3 regions of the Kribbella sp. NPDC051137 genome follow, and region 2 is predicted to be linked to each of the others. Evidence: riboswitches for the same ligand, from Rfam matches in the RefSeq annotation. Region 2 holds a riboswitch; each other region holds the start of a gene.
The links. A riboswitch is a leader RNA that binds a small molecule or an ion and turns the genes downstream of it on or off. The one in region 2 is predicted to bind thiamine pyrophosphate.
Positions count from the first base shown of each region.

Region 1: another riboswitch for thiamine pyrophosphate. It lies ahead of thiS (sulfur carrier protein ThiS); the one in region 2 lies ahead of AB0M51_RS15140 (cytosine permease).
Region 3: another riboswitch for thiamine pyrophosphate. It lies ahead of thiC (phosphomethylpyrimidine synthase ThiC); the one in region 2 lies ahead of AB0M51_RS15140 (cytosine permease).

Region 1 is NZ_JBFBBI010000005.1:344,025-349,734, reverse strand. Features, by position in the region: gene AB0M51_RS27655 (DUF6807 family protein) at 1-1,425, shown strand, start outside; gene AB0M51_RS27650 (thiazole synthase) at 1,400-2,173, opposite strand; gene thiS (sulfur carrier protein ThiS) at 2,175-2,378, opposite strand; TPP riboswitch at 2,370-2,481, opposite strand; gene AB0M51_RS27640 (glycosyl hydrolase) at 2,498-5,056, opposite strand; gene AB0M51_RS27635 (DUF5937 family protein) at 5,144-5,710, opposite strand, start outside.
Region 2 is NZ_JBFBBI010000003.1:42,163-47,872, forward strand. Features, by position in the region: gene AB0M51_RS15130 (HD domain-containing protein) at 1-576, shown strand; gene AB0M51_RS15135 (flavoprotein) at 640-1,185, shown strand; gene AB0M51_RS15140 (cytosine permease) at 1,353-2,681, opposite strand; TPP riboswitch at 2,677-2,793, opposite strand; gene AB0M51_RS15145 (alpha/beta hydrolase) at 2,811-3,470, opposite strand; gene AB0M51_RS15150 (hypothetical protein) at 3,467-4,279, opposite strand; gene AB0M51_RS15155 (DUF3152 domain-containing protein) at 4,309-5,151, opposite strand; gene AB0M51_RS15160 (ATP-binding protein) at 5,200-5,710, opposite strand, start outside.
Region 3 is NZ_JBFBBI010000005.1:180,851-186,560, forward strand. Features, by position in the region: gene AB0M51_RS26835 (RDD family protein) at 79-525, shown strand; gene AB0M51_RS26840 (hypothetical protein) at 530-1,084, opposite strand; gene AB0M51_RS26845 (transposase) at 1,081-1,605, opposite strand; gene thiC (phosphomethylpyrimidine synthase ThiC) at 1,819-3,420, opposite strand; TPP riboswitch at 3,412-3,542, opposite strand; gene AB0M51_RS26855 (lysophospholipid acyltransferase family protein) at 3,570-4,322, shown strand; gene AB0M51_RS26860 (hypothetical protein) at 4,439-4,963, shown strand; gene AB0M51_RS26865 (hypothetical protein) at 4,960-5,193, opposite strand; gene AB0M51_RS26870 (inorganic phosphate transporter) at 5,207-5,710, opposite strand, start outside.

The DNA of each region.
Region 1 (5,710 bases), on a different contig from region 2:
CAGCCGGTGATCCTCGTCAACCGGCTGGGCCCGGCCGAGGTGTCGTCGGTGGTGGTCGACTACGGCCGCGCGGTCCGGATCGTCGTGGATCACCTGGTCGGTCTCGGGCACCGTCGGCTCGCGTTCCTGTCCGGCCCGGCCGCGTCCGCCTCGAACACGTTGCGTCTGCGGGCGCTCGAGGTCGCCGAGCGGGAGATCCCGGGGCTGGACCTGGTCAGGCTGGAGTGCGGGTGGTCGATCGAGGACGGGTACGCCGCGGTGGAACGGGTGCTCGACTCGCAGGCGACAGCGGTGGTCGCGTTCAACGACCTGGTCGCGTTCGGGCTGCTGGCGCGGCTCAACGAGGTCGGCGTCGCGGTACCGGCTGATCTGTCGGTGACCGGGATGGACGACATCGGGCTGGCGCGCTTCGCCGTACCGTCGTTGACGACCGTGCGGGTCCCGCAGAAGGACCTGGGGGAGTTGGCCTGGCAGCGGTTGCTCGCGTCGATCGCAGGGCCTGCGGACGTGGCGGACGACGTACCGGAGTTGCGGCTGGCGGTGCGGGCGAGCACCGGTCCGGTGCCGCAGGAGCCGCGGGCCGCGGTGTCGGACGATCGGATCGGATGGCAGCAGCAGGGGGACATCTTCGAGCTGGGGAGTTCCGCGGGCATGCTCGCGCGGTACGAGTTCGGCCGGCGGATGCCGCAGGTGCATGCGCCGCGCCCGTACCTGCATCCGGTCCGGACCCTCGGCGGGCATCCGTTGACGCAGGTTAGTCCGGTCGACCACCGGCACCACTACGGCGTCTCGCTCGCGGTCGCGCAGGTGAACGGCACCTCGCACTGGGGAGGACGCACGTACGTCCGCGGCCAAGGCCCGACCCTGCTGACGAACCACGGCCAGCAACGCAGCCGCGGCGTCACCGTCGACGATCGTGAACTGGTCGACGAACTCACCTGGTACGACGAGCAGGGCCGTCCGCAACTGGTGGAACGCCGGAGGCTGACCGGCGACCTGGCGTTCGGCGGCTGGCGCCTCGACTGGCGGAGCGTGCTCACCGCCCGGTACGGCCCGGTCCGGATCGACAGCCCGGCGACGACCGGCCGCGAGGGAGCGGCGTACGGCGGGATCTTCTGGCGGCTACCGTTTTCGGAAACTGTTGTCCTGAGTTCCGACGGCGAAGGGGTGGAGGCGGCGTTCGGGTCGTCGAGTCCGTGGATCGCGCTCGTACAGGGGGACGTCAGCCTGCTGCTGGTCCAACCCGAGCAGGTACGGCCGTGGTTCCTGCGGGTCTCGCAGTACGTCGGCGTGTGCCCGGCGCTGGCGTGGGACGAACCGTTGGTGCTGCAACCGAACCAGGAGCTGGCCTTGTCGCTGACCGCGGTACTCCTGGATCGGTCGCTCGACGCGGCGGACGCTAAAACGCTGGCAGGCCAGTTGTAGGCGACGACGCGAGCGCGGACTGCCAGCGGCGCGGGACGCGTCCCGCCAGGCGGGCGTTCCGGCCGGCGGAGACGGCTTCGCGCATCGCGGCGGCCATCAGCGCGGGCTTCTCGGCGCGGGTCACCGGGGTCGCTAGCATCACCGCATCGCAGCCGAGCTCCATCGCCAGCGCGGCGTCACTCGCCGTACCGATGCCGGCGTCGACCACTACCGGGACGTTCGCAGCCTCGGCGATCAGCGCGAGGTTGTGCGGGTTCCGGATACCGAGCGCGGAACCGATGGGTGCGGCCAACGGCATCACCGCCGCACAGCCGGTCTGTTCCAGACGGCGGGCCAGGATCGGGTCGTCGTTGGTGTACGGGAGGACCGTGAAACCGTCCGCCACCAAGGCCTCGACGGCGTCCAGCAGCTCGATCGGGTCCGGCAGCAGCAGGTGGTCGTCGGCGACCACCTCGACCTTGATCAGGTCGGTCTCCAGCGCCTCGCGGGCGAGTTTCGCGGTCAGGACGGCCTCGGCGGCCGTGTGACAGCCGGCCGTGTTCGGCAGGACGTCGATGCCGTGCTTCTTCAGTACGTCGAGCACCGAGCCCTCGTGGCCGGTCCCGAGCCGGCGCATCGCGACCGTGGTGAGTTGGGTGCCAGAGGCAACCAACGCCTCCTCCAGCACCTCCAGGTTGGCGGCACCGCCGGTGCCCATGATCAGCCGGGAGGCGTACGTCCGCCCGCCGAGCTCGAGGGGATCGTCCATCTCAGCCTCCCTGTGTCGCGCTGACGATCTCGACCCGGTCGCCGGGGCGGACCGTGGTCTGCGCCCACTCGGCCTTGGTCAGCACGTTCTGGTTCACCGCGACCGCGATCCCGGTGCTCCGGTCGGAGTACTCCGCGACCAGCTCGGCCACCGACTTCCCGGCCGGCCCGTCGACCGCCGTACCGTTCACCCAGACGGATTCCATCGCGCTCCTCCCTACGCCGGAATTACCCGATTCAGGTTCAGCGGTCGGTGACGGACCGGTCACCCTCTCAGCCCACTTCCTGCGAGCTCCCGCGGACATCTCGACTGTAGCTCACCCTCCTAAGGTGTTGTCACCGCGGTCACGGTGGAGCCGGAGATGTACGTCGGCCAGGTGCCGACGGTGACGGTGACCTGACCGTTCGCGTTCGGGGTCAGGGTGTACGGCAGCCCGTACAGGCTGGTGACCTGGACCGGACCGGTCGCAGTGACCGTCACGGTCGTGTTCGCGCCGGAGGCGGCCCAGATCGCGCGGAACGGCGTACCGTCTCCCGCCGCGTACACCTGGTCGATCAGCCCGTTGCCCGGGTACTCCTTACCGAGGAACGTCGCCCCGCGGAGCTGACGGGCGGCCGTGGCGTACGCGACGTACGACGGTTTCGGGGTGTAGGCGCCGAGCGCGTCCGCCTCGTTGTGCACCAGGCCGAAGTTGTACTCCTGGTTGGCGGGGTCGATGCCGTCGTTCTTGAAGTCGTACACGTAGAACCGGTCGACGTCGTAGCCGGGGACGTTGAGCATCGCGCGGGCGACGTACATCGCCTGTGTCGGCTCGCTGACCGGCGCGGCGCTGCCGGCTCCGGTGTACCAGCCGGCCTCGGTGATCCAGATCGGTTTGTCGACACCACCGTTGTACTGCCGGATCGTCGCGCGGACCTGGTCGATGAAGGTGCCGAGGCTCTCGGGCGCGTTCAGGTAGTTGTACGGGTGTACCGACACCACGTCGAGGTACTTCAGCCCGCCGAGCTGGCAGAACTGCTGGAACCACGCCTGCTGGGTGACGTCGGTGTCCCCGCCGCCGATGACCGTCAGGCCCGGGTGGTTCGCCTTCAGCTTCGGATACGTTGCCTTGAGCAACGCCAGGTAGCTGTCGGGGGTGTAGTTGGACTGTCCGGCAGCGTTGACGTCCCACTCGTTCCAGATCGCCAGGTTCTTCACCTGTGGGTACTGGCTCGCGAGCGCGTCCGCGTAGTTCGCGAACCCGGCCCGCCCGGTGTCGGTGAACGGCGCGTCGAAAGCGTTGTCCGGCACGTCGTCGTACTTCGCGTTGCCGTAGTCCGCGATCAGCAGCGGGTCAAGACCGTTGGACTGGAAGGCCTGCTGGTACGACGTGAACTTGGCCGGGAATGTGTAGGTGCCGACGGTGGACTCGACGGCGGACCAGTACGCCTCGTCACGCGCGGTCCGCGCTCCGGACTGGGCGATCAGCGGTACCAGGTCCTGGTTCCACGTGCCGGCGAAGTGCGTACCGGCGCCTTGGTACGTCGGGGCCGTGGTCGCGGCGACCGCGTCGACGTTGACGGATGCCGACGTACCGCCGTTGGTGATCGCGCTCTTGTCCAGTGTCAGCATGATCGCCTTCGCCGGGCCGTGCCAGATGCCGTCGTCGGCGCCGCCGAAATGGAGGTACCCGGTGCCGCGGTCGAACTGGGTGAGGCTGAGGTGCTGCCAGCCGGTTCCGGACACGGCGAGGCGCTGCTGGTGGACCTGGCCGGTCGCGTCGGTCAGGCGGAGGCCGAGTGACGACAGCTGGCTGGATTTCACCCACAGATCAAGGGCTTTGAGGTCGATCGGGACGAAGGTGCGCTGGAGTGCGACATAGTTGCCGCCGCCGATGAAGTCGCCGCTGAGCTTGGCGGACTGGGTGCCGGCCTCCGGGGTTGTGGTGTCGTAGCTAAGGCTGCCGGTCGCGCCGGGGAACTCGCTGCCTGGGTAGAACGACCAGCCCTCCGCGGCGCTCTCGTAGTTGCCGAGCGGAGTCGTGGGCGCGGCCGCCGGGGCGTTGAGCGTCAGGTCGTCGAGGTTCACGCTGCTGCTGGTCGAGCCGTTGATCGCGCCCTTGTCGAGGATCACCTCGACCTGCTTGGCAGGGCCGTGCCAGACACCGTCGTTCACGCCGCCGAAGTGGCTGTACTGCTTGCCACCGTCGAATCGCGTGACGCTCAACGGCTGCCAATCCGTTGCCCCTGACAACGTCAGGCGTTGCTGGTGGACCTGACCGGTCGAGTCGGTGATGCGGAACGTCAGGAACGACAGGTTCGGCGTTTTCGCCCAGAAGCTCACGCTGGTCGCGGCGACCGACGGGACGGTGCGATTGACGCTGACGTAGGCACCGCCGGCACTGAAGTCACCAGACAGCTTGCCGGAGGTCGTGCCGGAGTGGTTCGTGGTCGTGTCGAGCGTGAAGCTCCCGGTGGCGCCGGGGTACTCGCTGCCCGGGTAGAACGTCCAGCCTTCGGTGGTGCTCTCGAAGTCGCCGACCCGGTTGGTGGTGAGGCCGGCGACTGGCGTCGTACTGACGGGGCTGAGGATGGCGAAGGTGGTCTTGGCGGTCGCCGTACCCGCCTGGACGGTGAGTTCGTACCAGCCGCGGGTGGTGACCGCGACCTGCAAGGTGCTCGCGGCGGCCTGGCTGCCGCTGGCGACGACCGTGCCGTTGACGTCGGCGGCGGACCAGGTCACGGACGGCGCGTCCGTACTCAGGCCGACCTTGACCTGCTGGCCGTCGGTGAACACGTTGCCGAGGGTGATCGGGGTGAGGGCGAGGGTCGCGGCGTGGGCCGGGGTGATGGTGCCGATACCGAGGAGGAGAACTCCGAGAACGAGCGCAACAGTACGTCTCATGCCGACTCCTGATTCAGGGCGGTGTGTGGGACGTCGGCTGCCACGACGTTGTCTTGCGAAATCGCTTTCGCAAACTATTACCGGATGCTACGACGGTGTCAACGGTTCGCTACCAGTCAGCAACGCTGCGAGTTCGGTCGGGCGGTAGAGGACCTGCTTGCCCGTGCGCTGCGGCTCGACCAGCCCGGTGCGGCGGAGCAGCTGAAGGTGCTGACTGACCGCGGACGGGGTGACCTGCAGCTCGCCGGCCAGGTCCGTCGTGGTGCGGGGATGCGTCAGCAGGTCGAGGATGCGCGCCCGCGGCGTACCGATCAGTTGCGCCAGGTCCTGGTGGGACGGGGGCTCCACGACGGACCACAGGTTCGCTTGGCCGCGTGGCGGGTAGCCGAGCAGCGGGTCGGCGCCCGGTTCGAACGGGATGACGGCATGCGGGCCGAAGAGGGTCGGCTGGAGTACGAGACCGCGACCGTTGATGTCCTCTTGGCGGCTCAGCGCCGCGACCCTGTCGACCTTGAGCAGACCCTCCGCGTAGCTGATGGCAGGGCCCAGGCCGTTGAGCATCACGCCGGTGCCGTGCTGCGTGAGGACGTGGCCGCGGTAGCTGATGTCAGCGGAGAGCAGGGTCCGCATACGGTTCCAGTACGGCGCCATCAT
Region 2 (5,710 bases):
GTGACCGATGACGCTACCGACCGGGACGCAGCAGGAGTCGTCGCCTTCGCCTACGAGATGGGCGTACTGAAGCGGCTCCGTCGGGCCGGATGGTGGCATGTCGGTGTCCGTGATCCCGAGTCCGTCGCGGAGCACAGTCTGCGCGTTGCCCAGCTGGAGGCGCTGATTGCCAGCGAGGAGGGTGGCGACCCGGCGCGGGCCGCGTACCTCGGGATGTGGCACGACTCGCAGGAGACCCGGATCGGCGACATCCCGCACAGCGCTAAGCCGTACTTGGAGGTCGCGAGCAACGAACGCATCACCGAGGACCAGGTAGCCGTCCTTCCCGAGGCGGCCGCCAAGAGCATCCGCGAAGCCGTTGCCGAGTATGAGGCCGCCGAGACGATCGAGGCCCGCTGCGCCAAAGACGCGGACCGTCTCGAGTGCCTCATGCAGGCCGTCGAGTACGGCGAAGCTGGCTACAAGCGCGTGACCGGCTGGATCGAGTCGTCCCGCGCCCGCATCCAGACCGACTTCGGCCAACGCCTCGCTGAAGCAGCTCTTCAAACCTCTCCGCTCGCCTGGCGCGACCGCTGACAAACTACAACCGTCAGTCGACGATGTCCGACTGCCTTCACTAGCCCGGACGGGTGATCCTGTATGAGCGAACCTGCCCTGCTGCTGGTCGTCTGTGGCGCGCCGCTCGCCGCTCGGGTCGGGGACGGGGTCCGGGCGGCGCGGGGCCGAGGGTGGGATCCTTACGTTCTTCCAACCGACGCCGCGCTGCCCTGGCTGGAGGAGCAGGATCTGTCCGATGTTCCGGTCATCGTCGGTAATCGCAGGCCCTCTGAGGCTCGACGTACGCCGACTGCTGATGCCGTGGCTGTGGTGCCGGCGACTTTTCACACGGTGAATGCGTGGGCGACTGGAAACGCGGATTCGTATCCGCTGACCACACTCTGCGCGGCCCTCGGCTCGCGGACTCCCACGGTCGCTGTTCCGTATGCCAGTCAGGAGTTGACGAATCATCCAGCCTGGTCGGCGTCGCTCACCGTACTTCGCCGAGCAGGCATCCGGATCGTCGATCCGCAGAACGGCTCGGCCGAGTCTCTCGCCTCCGTTCCGTCCGGAACTGGCGGGCGGATCGTCAAGGACTTCGACTGGGATTGGGTCTTCGAGAGGATTACTGCTCGCCCCACGGTCTGATGTGAGGACCGTCCGTTGCTGGCGGGGCCTTTGCCAGGTGGGATCTTCACGGGTGCGGCGCGGGCGACCGGGTGGGACGTTTCGGGCCGTGGGGCGTCCCGACAGTCTGGGCGGGAGCGCGCGTAGCACCGCGTGGGCTCACCACCTCTCCCTCAACTACACCCGACTTATCCCCTCTTGTTTGTTTTTCCTACCTGGCCGAGGATTACCGCGGCGATCATTGAGATCAGGATCGAGGTGTAGGTCGCGCCGAGCCAGGCGGGGACCGGGTGGTGGTTGAAGAGGGCTTGCTGGATGTTTGTCCAGAGGGGGGACCAGCCGGCTACGGTGCCCGGGTTCACCAGCTGGTAGGCGATGAAGCCGATCAGCCAGGCGACGGCTGGTTGCCAGCGGAACTTCGCCGTGTCCGACACGTCCCAGCGCATCTTGCTGACCAGGAAGAAGTCGGCGATCGCGACCGCGAACAGTGGGACGAAGACCGAGCCGATCAGGTAGAGGAACTGCGTGTAGTTGCCCAGGTCGATGAACATCGCGATGCCGGTGGCAACGACCCCGATGGCGACCGAGATCCAGCGGCGGTCGATGTGGCCGACGAGGTTGTGCAGCGACATCGTCGTCGAGTAGACGTTCGCGTAGGCCTCGTCCACCTCGTCGACCAGCAGGACGAACAGCGCGATCGCGCCGGCCGGCAGCGTGACGAGGGCGGTGATCACGTTGTCGGTGTTCGTCTGCAGGGTGGCGACCGCGAACACGCCCAGCGCGTAGTAGATGATCGCGGCCAGGCCGTACCCGAGCGCCGAACTGCTGAACGCCGCCTTGTTCGTGCGCGAGTGCCGGGTGTAGTCGGCGGCCAGCGGGGCGAAGGACACCACACCGGCGGCGGCCAGATCCACCGCGGGCCAGAAGCCGTACACGTTGTCCTGCGGCAGGCCGTGCACCGGCTTGATGAGCACCTCGACGAAGAGGTACGCCGAGGCGATCAGCACCAGCCAGACCATGAACTTCCGCAGCAGCTTCACACTGCCGAGCGGACGTACGGCCATCGAGGTGGCGACCAGACCGGCCAGCAGCACGAACAGCCAGCGCCATTTCGGACCGGTGACCGCGACCGCGGCCTGCGAGATCACGATGATCTCCATCGTCGCCCAGCCGATGTTCTGCGCGATGTTCAGCACGGTCGGCGCCATCGACCCGCGGCGCCCGAAGATTCCCCGGAGCGCCGCCATCGCCGGCGCACCGGTGTGCGAGCCGAAGACGGCCGAGCCGCCGAGTACGAGGGCGCCGAGCCCACAGCCCACGACGATCGCGAGCAGACCCTGCCCCAGTGATCCCGTGTACGCGGCCACCAGCGCACCGGTCACCGGGCCGAACAGCGAGATTCCGAGGTTCGCCCACAGGGTGAACTGCGGGAAGAACCCGAGCGTGCGCGGCGCATCCGTGGTGAGGACCAGCGGCGCCTCGGTCTGGCTGGCAGGACGAACAGTCGTATCGGTCATGAGTGACCCCACTCCCTACGCCGGCATTACCCGGTCAGGTTCAGGCGGTCGGCGACCCAGCTGTCGCCCTCTCAGCCCGCGCGCTTCGGTGCGAGCTCCCGCATAGGTTTGTCCGAAAAGCTTAACGCGTCAGCTGGTTTCCGGTAGCGCGGCGGCTCGTTCTATGAGAGCGGCCACCTCCGGACCGTTCGTGACGACCGGCATGTGGGAGCCGGTGTCCAGGGTGCGGGCCTCCCCGTGGCTGAGCTGGGCGAGCCGTTCGAGCCACTCCGCCGTGCACACCAGGTCGTACCTGCCGCGGACGAGGACGACCGGCGCGCGGACCTGCGGCATCACCGCCGCCAGGTCGTGGTGCCTGGACGCCTCCCCGGCGCGGGCGATCGACGGCAGCGTCGTACGGGCGTACTGCGGGCTGATCCGGACCAGCTTCGGCGCGTCCGGAATGGCCGAACCGACCAGCCGGACCGCCCGGTCGACCCAGCTCGACAGCCGGATGTCGCCGGTCGGCGCGATGAGGACGAGAGCGTGCACGAGGTCCGGGTACCGCACCGCCGTTTCGACGACGATCTGGCAGCTCGCGGAGTGGCCGACCACCACGGCCCGGTCGCGGATCTTGTCTCCCAGAGCGACCGCGAGCGCACGCGGATGCAGGTCCTCACGGGCGCCCGCGGGTTCGCCGTACCCGGGAAGAGTCACCACGTGGTACGGCGTGGTGAGGTGTTCGACTGTCCTTGCGTACGACTCGGGACCGAGGCCCAGACCGGGTACGAGGACGACGGGCGCGTTCACTCCCAGGGAGCCTTGGCCGGAGGCGCCTTGACCACCGGGTTCGGTACGTCGGGCCGCAGCTCGCGGTACCCGAGGAAGAACCCGACGGCGAGGATCAGCAGACCGAAGCCGCCCCAGCCGTACGCCGTGGGCAGTCGGTGGACGGCGCCGTCGTCGCCGCCGAGGCCGGTGGACAGAACCATGATCAGCCAGACCAGGATCGGGATCGCGGACACGGCGACGACCAGGAGCCCGATCAGCTCGGACGGCTTCGGGCCGGTGCCGGCCTTCCGGCGGGCGAGCAGGTCGCGGATCCACATCACGAGGCCGGCAGCGCCGACGATCACGAGCAACAACTGGCCGATCGCGTCCAGTACGTCGGTGCGGAGCGGGTGGTTCAGCGGCGAGCCCGGCGCCTGCGAGATCTCGCGGAGCGCGACGCGTTGGACAGTGAGGACGAGCAGCCCGTAGATCGCGGCGACGAAGGCGGCCAGCCCGAGGACGCGGGATACACGGGGATCACGTGCCGTGTCGGCCCGGCCGTACGTCGGGAGCTCGTGCGGCTGCGGGCTCGCCGGCGGGCCGTACGGCGCTCCCGGGCGGTAGGCCGGGGGCTGGACGTACGACGGGTTGGTCGGCTGCTGCGGATGCTGACCGCCGTACGGCTGGGGTTGTGCGTACGGGAACTGCTCCTGCGGCGGTTGGTGACCTGGCCCGTACGAGCCGCCGCCGTACGGCGTGGGCGGCGCGTAATGGTGCTCCTCAGCGGGCGGCTGCTGCTTGTCGGGCTCGTTGTCCCGGCCGTACGTCGGGAAGTCCTGTGACGACATCGGCTGCTCCTCCCGTCCGTATCAGTCTCTCAGGTCGCCTTGACCGTCGGCCAGGCGTTCGGCAGGCAGCCGGCCAGGCCCTTGGTCTGCTGCATCATCACCGGCGCGGGGGTCTTCGGGGTGGTGCACGTCGAGTGTCCGTGGCCGAGCGCGTGGCCGACCTCGTGGTTCACCAGGTAGCTGCGGTACAACTCGACCTGGCCGTTGTACGCCGGGATCGCGTAGACCCAGCGCTTCGCGTTCAGCACGACGCGGTCCTCGACCCGGCAGGAGACCTCGCCGCCGGTGTCGAGCGGGAGGCACAGCTTGTCGGTCAGCGCCGGCGTCGCCAGGATGATCCGCAGGTCCGCGTCCGGCTTGTCGGTGCGTTCGAAGCTCACCGGGTGCAGCGCCTGCCAGCCGCGCGGGTCCGTCAGCGTCTGGTGGATCTTCGCCGCCACCGCGGCGCCGTTCACCGTGACGCCCTGCTCGATCTCCACGCGGTACGTGAGCTTGTCGCGGACGCCGTTCGCCTTGCTGAAGCCGGGCACCACGGCGAGCTTCCCGCTGGACACGAGCACGTTCGGCTTCGAGCTCTTCGGCTTACGCGTCAACGAGGGCGCCGGCCGCAACGGCGTGGTGAACTTCTGCGTCGGTACCGCGACCGGCGTCGGGGTACGTGTCGGGATCGGCGTCTCACGCGCCACCTCGTCGACCCCGGCAATCGCCTGCGTCGCGAGACTGTTGCGCCGGGCCACATCCGGATGCACCACCACGGCAGTCGCCAGCACCGCCAGCACGGTCACCACCAGCCACTGGCCCTTGAAGCCCTTCCGCCGACTGTGCCGCCCACGCCGCCGCCCAGACACGGTCGTCTGCTGGCGGCGGGTCATGACAGTTGACCCTACCGATTGCTGCGGGGGCATGAAAGTGGCGTTGTGTTAAGCCGTTCGGGTGCGGAGGAATTTTCCGAAGTGCGGGACGGTGAAGGCGACTGTGCCGCGTTCGGCGGAGAAGACGAGGCCCTTCTTGATCAGGCCGTCGCGGGCCGGGGAGAGGGACTGGGGTTTGCGGTTCAGGGTGGAGGCGACCTCGGAGGTCGGGACCGAGCCGTCGTCGACGCCGATGCCGAGCTCGGCCATCGCGCGCATGTACTCGCGTTCGGCGGGAGTCGCGCGTTCGTAGCGGGAGCCGAAGAAGCCGACGGTCAGTTCGGCCGAGGCTTCGGGGGCGGCGACGGCGACGTCCTTGATCGTGATCGGGGACGTCGGCGCGTGGTCCCAGGTGGAGTGCGCGAACGCCTGCACGAAGTACGGGTAGCCGTCGGTCTGCGCGTACAGCTCGTCCAACGCCTCCTCGTCGTACCGCACGCCTTCGCTCTCGGCCGGGATCATCAGCGCGCGGTCGCAGGCGTCCCGGGCCAGCCGGTCGACGCGGATGTAGCGGAAGAGG
Region 3 (5,710 bases), on a different contig from region 2:
CAGCCATATGGTCAGCAGCCATACGGACAGCCCTATGGTCAGCCTTATGGGCAGCTTGGTTATGGGTACGGGGCGCCGGTGCCGCCGTTGGCGGACTGGTTGCCGCGGGTGGGCGCGTCGTTGATCGACGGCCTGATCACCGGGGTTCCCATCCTGCTCGGGTACGGGGCGATGATCGGGGCGGCCATCAGTCAGTCGGCCAACGATTCGGCGGACGACTCGATGCCGCCGTTGGTCGGAATCGTGTTCCTGGTCTGCTTCGCGGCGAGCCTCGGACTGGGTCTGTGGAACCGGGTGTTCCGCCAGGGCAAGACCGGCCAGAGCGTAGGCAAGAGCGTCCTCCATCTCCGGCTGGTCGACTCCAGAACCGGCCAGCCCATCGGAGCCGGCCGCGCGTTCCTCCGCGAGTTTCTGAGCGGCATCTTCAACAACGCCTGCTTCTTCGACTCCCTGTGGCCGCTCTGGGACGACCAGAAGCAGACCTGGCACGACAAGGTCGTCAACACGTACGTCGTGCGGACGTAAGGCGTCAGTGGGAGCGTAGGAGTCCTGCGCAGGTGACTGCCCAGAGGACACTGGTGAAGGTGCCGATGATGAACCGTTCGGCAACGGCCTGCGGCGTGACGGAGGCGGGCTGATCCGGGCTGCGCAGTTCCGGGTACCTGGCCAGTCCCTTGATGGCCAGCACGATCGCAATGCCCTCCGGCCAGCCCGACACCAGTGACGCGTAGATGGCCAGTCGTTCGAGCGCACCGATCAGCGCGCCTCCACGCAGTACCTCTCCGGCTTTCTGCGTCGACTGGGCGTGTGTGCTCCGTCTGTCCGCCAAAGCCAGCACAGACGTCGTCAGCGGGCCTCCCCCGGCCACTGCGAGCCCTCCTGCGACCAGGAGCAGCACGTCCCACCAGTGCTCGGCCCAGCCCGCCACACCGTCGTTGACGAGCAGCAGTACGCCGACAGCAGCCAAGCAGGCGAGCATGACGCCGCTGATGGCGATCTCGAAGTTGGACCCCGACTTGGGGATCCACGCCAGTACTGCGAGAACAAGCGCGACCGCGGTCAGCGAGAGGACCAGCGCCGTCACGCAGCAACCCCCTGGCCGAGGAGGTCCGCCGCAAGTACCCGTCCGCGCTGTTCCTCGACGACACCGGCCGCCTGGGCGCGTTGGGTCACTGCCGACTGGCTGATGCCGAGTTTCACGCCGATCTCCCGCCTGGTGAGTCCTTCGGCCAACAGGTCGGCCACGGCCCACCCGCGCTCGCTACGGCGTCGCAGTACGGACGCCATCAACCACAGCACCGTTTCCACCTGCTCTGCGCCGTGCGGGTCCGCTCCGACCACGTTCACGTGGTGAGGGCTCGACTTGGCCCGCGTCACCGCCTCCCGGGCGAACACGAACGCGTCACCGCTACCGGCCCTGGTACTGCGCGGCAGCGGCTCGGTGACGTCGCCGATGCCGAGGCCGACGTACCAGCTGTCCGACCGCAGCAGCTCGACGATCACGTCGACGGTCGCACGGGCCTCGTCCAGCACACCCTGCACCTCGTCCCCGGCGGTCCGCTCGAACCTGCGCAACAGCCCGGTACGCCGCGGCCGATGGTTCAAGGACGTCAGTAGCTCGGGTACGAGATCACTCGTGCTTCGGCTGCCCCGCTGATCTACCGTGAGAACGAAGACCATCGCCCGTACCTCCTTCCGACGGGTTAAGGCTACAGCCTTATTTACGCAGAGTGAAGGCCAAAACCTGAACCGATTCACCCCGATCACTCCCCGTGTCCGGCCCGGGAGGACGGCTCCCGGGCCGGATGCGAGCGCCGCTCAGTCCGCGATCGGCAGGTAGAGCTTCTGGTCGGCGGTGCGGAAGGTTTCGGACATCTCCGCGAAGCCGGCCTCGATTGCTTCCGTCGAGGTCAGGCCGCGTTCCTCGGCGTACTTGCGGATGTCGGCGGTGATGCGCATCGAGCAGAACTTCGGGCCGCACATCGAGCAGAAGTGCGCGGTCTTCGCGGGCTCGGCGGGCAGCGTCTCGTCGTGGAAGGACCGTGCGGTGTCCGGATCCAGCGAGAGGTTGAACTGGTCCTCCCAGCGGAACTCGAACCTCGCCTTCGACAACGCGTCGTCCCAGGCCTGCGCACCGGGATGGCCCTTCGCCAGATCGGCCGCGTGGGCAGCGATCTTGTACGTGATCACCCCGGTCTTCACGTCGTCACGGTCCGGCAGCCCCAGGTGTTCCTTGGGCGTGACATAGCAGAGCATCGCCGTGCCCAGCCAGCCGATCTGGGCGGCTCCGATCGCCGACGTGATGTGGTCGTACGCCGGCGCCACATCGGTTGCCAGCGGCCCCAAGGTGTAGAACGGCGCCTCACCGCAGAGCTCCTCCTCGAGCCGCACGTTCTCCGCGATCTTGTGCATCGGCACATGTCCCGGCCCCTCGATCATCACCTGGACGTCGTGCTCCCAGGCGATCCGGGTCAGCTCCCCGAGCGTCCGCAACTCGGCGAACTGCGCCTCGTCGTTGGCGTCCGCGATGCACCCCGGCCGCAGCCCGTCGCCGAGCGAGAACGTCACGTCGTACTCCCGCAAGATCTCGCACAACTCCGCGAAATGCGTGTACAGGAAGGACTCCTGGTGATGCGCGAGGCACCACGCGGCCATGATCGAACCGCCCCGCGACACGATCCCGGTGATCCGTCGCGCGGTCAGCGGCACGTACCGCAGGAGCACGCCGGCGTGCACGGTCATGTAGTCCACGCCCTGCTCGCACTGCTCGATCACGGTGTCGCGGTACACCTCCCACGACAGCGCCGCCGGATCGCCCTTCACCTTCTCCAGCGCCTGGTAGAGCGGCACCGTACCGATCGGCACCGGCGAGTTCCGCAGGATCCACTCCCGGGTCTCGTGGATGTTCTTCCCGGTGGACAGGTCCATCACCGTGTCCGCGCCCCACCGGGTCGCCCAGACGAGCTTCTCGACCTCCTCCTCGATCGAGGAGGACACCGCGGAGTTGCCGATGTTCGCGTTCACCTTCACCAGGAACTTCTTCCCGATGATCATCGGCTCGCTCTCCGGGTGGCAGCGGTTCGCCGGGATCACCGCGCGCCCGCGCGCCACCTCCGCCCGGACGAACTCCGGATCGAGCCCTTCCCGGACGGCGACGTACCGCATCTCCTCGGTGATCGTCCCGGCCCGCGCGTGGCCGAGCTGGGTACGCCGGTCGCGCCCGGCGATCCAGTCCCGCCGCAGCGGCGGCAGTCCCGCCTGTACGTCGATCCGCGCGGACGCGTCGGTGTACGGACCCGACGTGTCGTAGAGGTCGAAGTACTCGCCGTTGGTGAGATTGACGCGCCGCGCCGGCACGCCCAGCTCGCCGCGGCGGATCTTCTCCGACCCCGAGATCGGGCCGGTGCTGACATTGACCATGCTGCTGCTCCCTACGCCGGAATTACCCGGACAGGTTCTGCGGTCGGCGGCGCCGGCCAGGTCAGATTCCTGGGTCCAGCCGCCCTCTCAGCCCACTACGGTGCGAGCTCCCGCGGTCTGTAGTTGTCACCGCACACCATAATCGGGACATGCGAGACCTCGTGTACCCGCCCGTGATCGGCTTCGCCAAGACCGCCTTCCTGGCCCTGGACCTGAAGATCCGCCGGACCGGGACCGAGCACGTCCCGCGCTCCGGCGGCGCACTGGTCGCGATCAACCACATCAGCTACGTCGACTTCATCCTCGGCGGGTACGGCGCGCTGCCGGCCAGGCGGCTGGTCCGCTTCATGGCCAAGGAAGTGCTGTTCCGGAACCGGTACTCCGGTCCGTTGATGCGTGGCATGCACCACATCCCGGTGGACCGGGAGGCGGGCGCCGCGTCGTACCGGACGGCCGTCGACTACCTCCGGGCCGGCGAACTGGTCGGGGTGTTCCCGGAGGCCACGATCAGCCGGTCGTTCGAGCTGAAGGAGTTCAAGTCCGGCACGGTCCGGATGGCGGCGGAGGCCGGCGTACCGGTGCTGCCGATGATCCTGTGGGGCACCCAGCGGATGTTCACCAAGGACCACCCGCGGGACTTCACCCGGCACCGCCCGATCTCGATCAGCATCGGCGCACCGCTCACCGTGACGCCGGACGACGACCCGGCGGAGGCGACCGCCCGGCTGCGCTCGACGATGGCCGGGATGCTCGACCAGAGCATCCGCGGGTATCCGGAACAGCCGCACGGTGCCTGGTGGCTGCCGGCCGCGTACGGCGGCGGCGCGCCGACCCCGGCGGAGGCGGAGCGGCTGGACCGCGAGGAGCTGGCGCGGCGGGCCGAACGACGGCAGAACCCTTGACCCTCGGGGCGGATCGAGGGTACGAAAGCATTCGTTGATGTGACAGGCACCTGGGGGGTTCCTGTTCGGCGGGCGGCTGCCGCCGCCCGTGCACTCGAGCAGGCGGGGGCGGGCAAGTGTTCGATTCACCGGAGGAGCTGCATCTTTTCGAGCCCGGTGCGCTGACACCTGCGCCGCACGTGGCCGAGCACATTCCAGACGCCGGCGCGTACTTCGTGGACTGGGCGACCCGCGACCTCTCCCCCGACCGCGCCCGCGAGATCGAGTCCGCGGTGAACGGACGGCGCAACCAGAACGGCTGGTTCCCGCTGGAGACGCTGGACAGCATCGGCAGCAAGGGCTTCTGGCGCGGCCCGCTGACCTATCTGGCGCGGATGACGGCCGACGACCCGCAGATCGTGCAGGACTGGGCCACGGACGGCCTTCCGGACGAGCAGAGCGGCCGGATCGAGGCGACCGTTGACGACCTGCTCCACCAGCAGGGCCACGCGGCTGCGGCCACCTGGGCGGTCGCCGTACGACCCCGCATGTTCCTGGACGCAGAGGTGCTCGGCAGCCGTCTACTGGCCGCCTGGGAGTACAACCTCGGCTCCATCCGCGCAAAGGACGTGGCCAAGGCTGTACGCCGCTGGAACCGCTAGTGGAACTGCGGAATGATCAAGTACAGCCCGTAGAGCACGGCAGCGAGACAGGCCGCGAAGCACAGCGCAGCCACGCCGGTGTCCACGAAGGACGGCTGCCGCTTCTCGTCGATCGCCACCGCACGCCGCGACATCGCGGTCACTCCGAACGCGAACAGCACCGCCAGGCCGACGCCGAAGATCAGGCTGACCAGTGCGACCTCGCCGAGGGCAGTCCAGTTGATGTGCATCCCCGTACTCCTCTCAGACCGTTGCGGGCGTGGTCGCGGCGGCGGCCGGGCTCGGGTACTCGTTGACGTTGTCCGAGGTCACCGGGCGGCGCCGGGAGGCCGCGTAGATCGCGCCGCCGGCAGCGGTCGCCAGGACCGCGATGATCGCGACCCCGACGTTGCCGGAGTCCGCGACCTCGCCGGACAGCGCGCCGACGACCGCGGCGGCCGGCAGCGTCAGCAGCCAGGCCACGGCCATCCGGCCGGCCACCGTCCAGCGCACCTCGGCGAGCCGCTTGCCGAGACCCGCGCCGAGGATGCTGCCGGAGCAGACCTGCGTGGTGGACAGCGGGAAGCCCAGGTGCGACGAGATCAGCAGTACCGACGTGGAGCTGGTCTCCGCGGAGAAGCCCTGGGGGGACTCGATCTCCGCCAGGCCCTTGCCCATCGTCCGGATGATCCGCCAGCCGCCGAGGTAGGTGCCGAGTGCGATCGCCGTACCGGCCGCCAGGATCACCCAGATCGGCGGCCTGGCGCC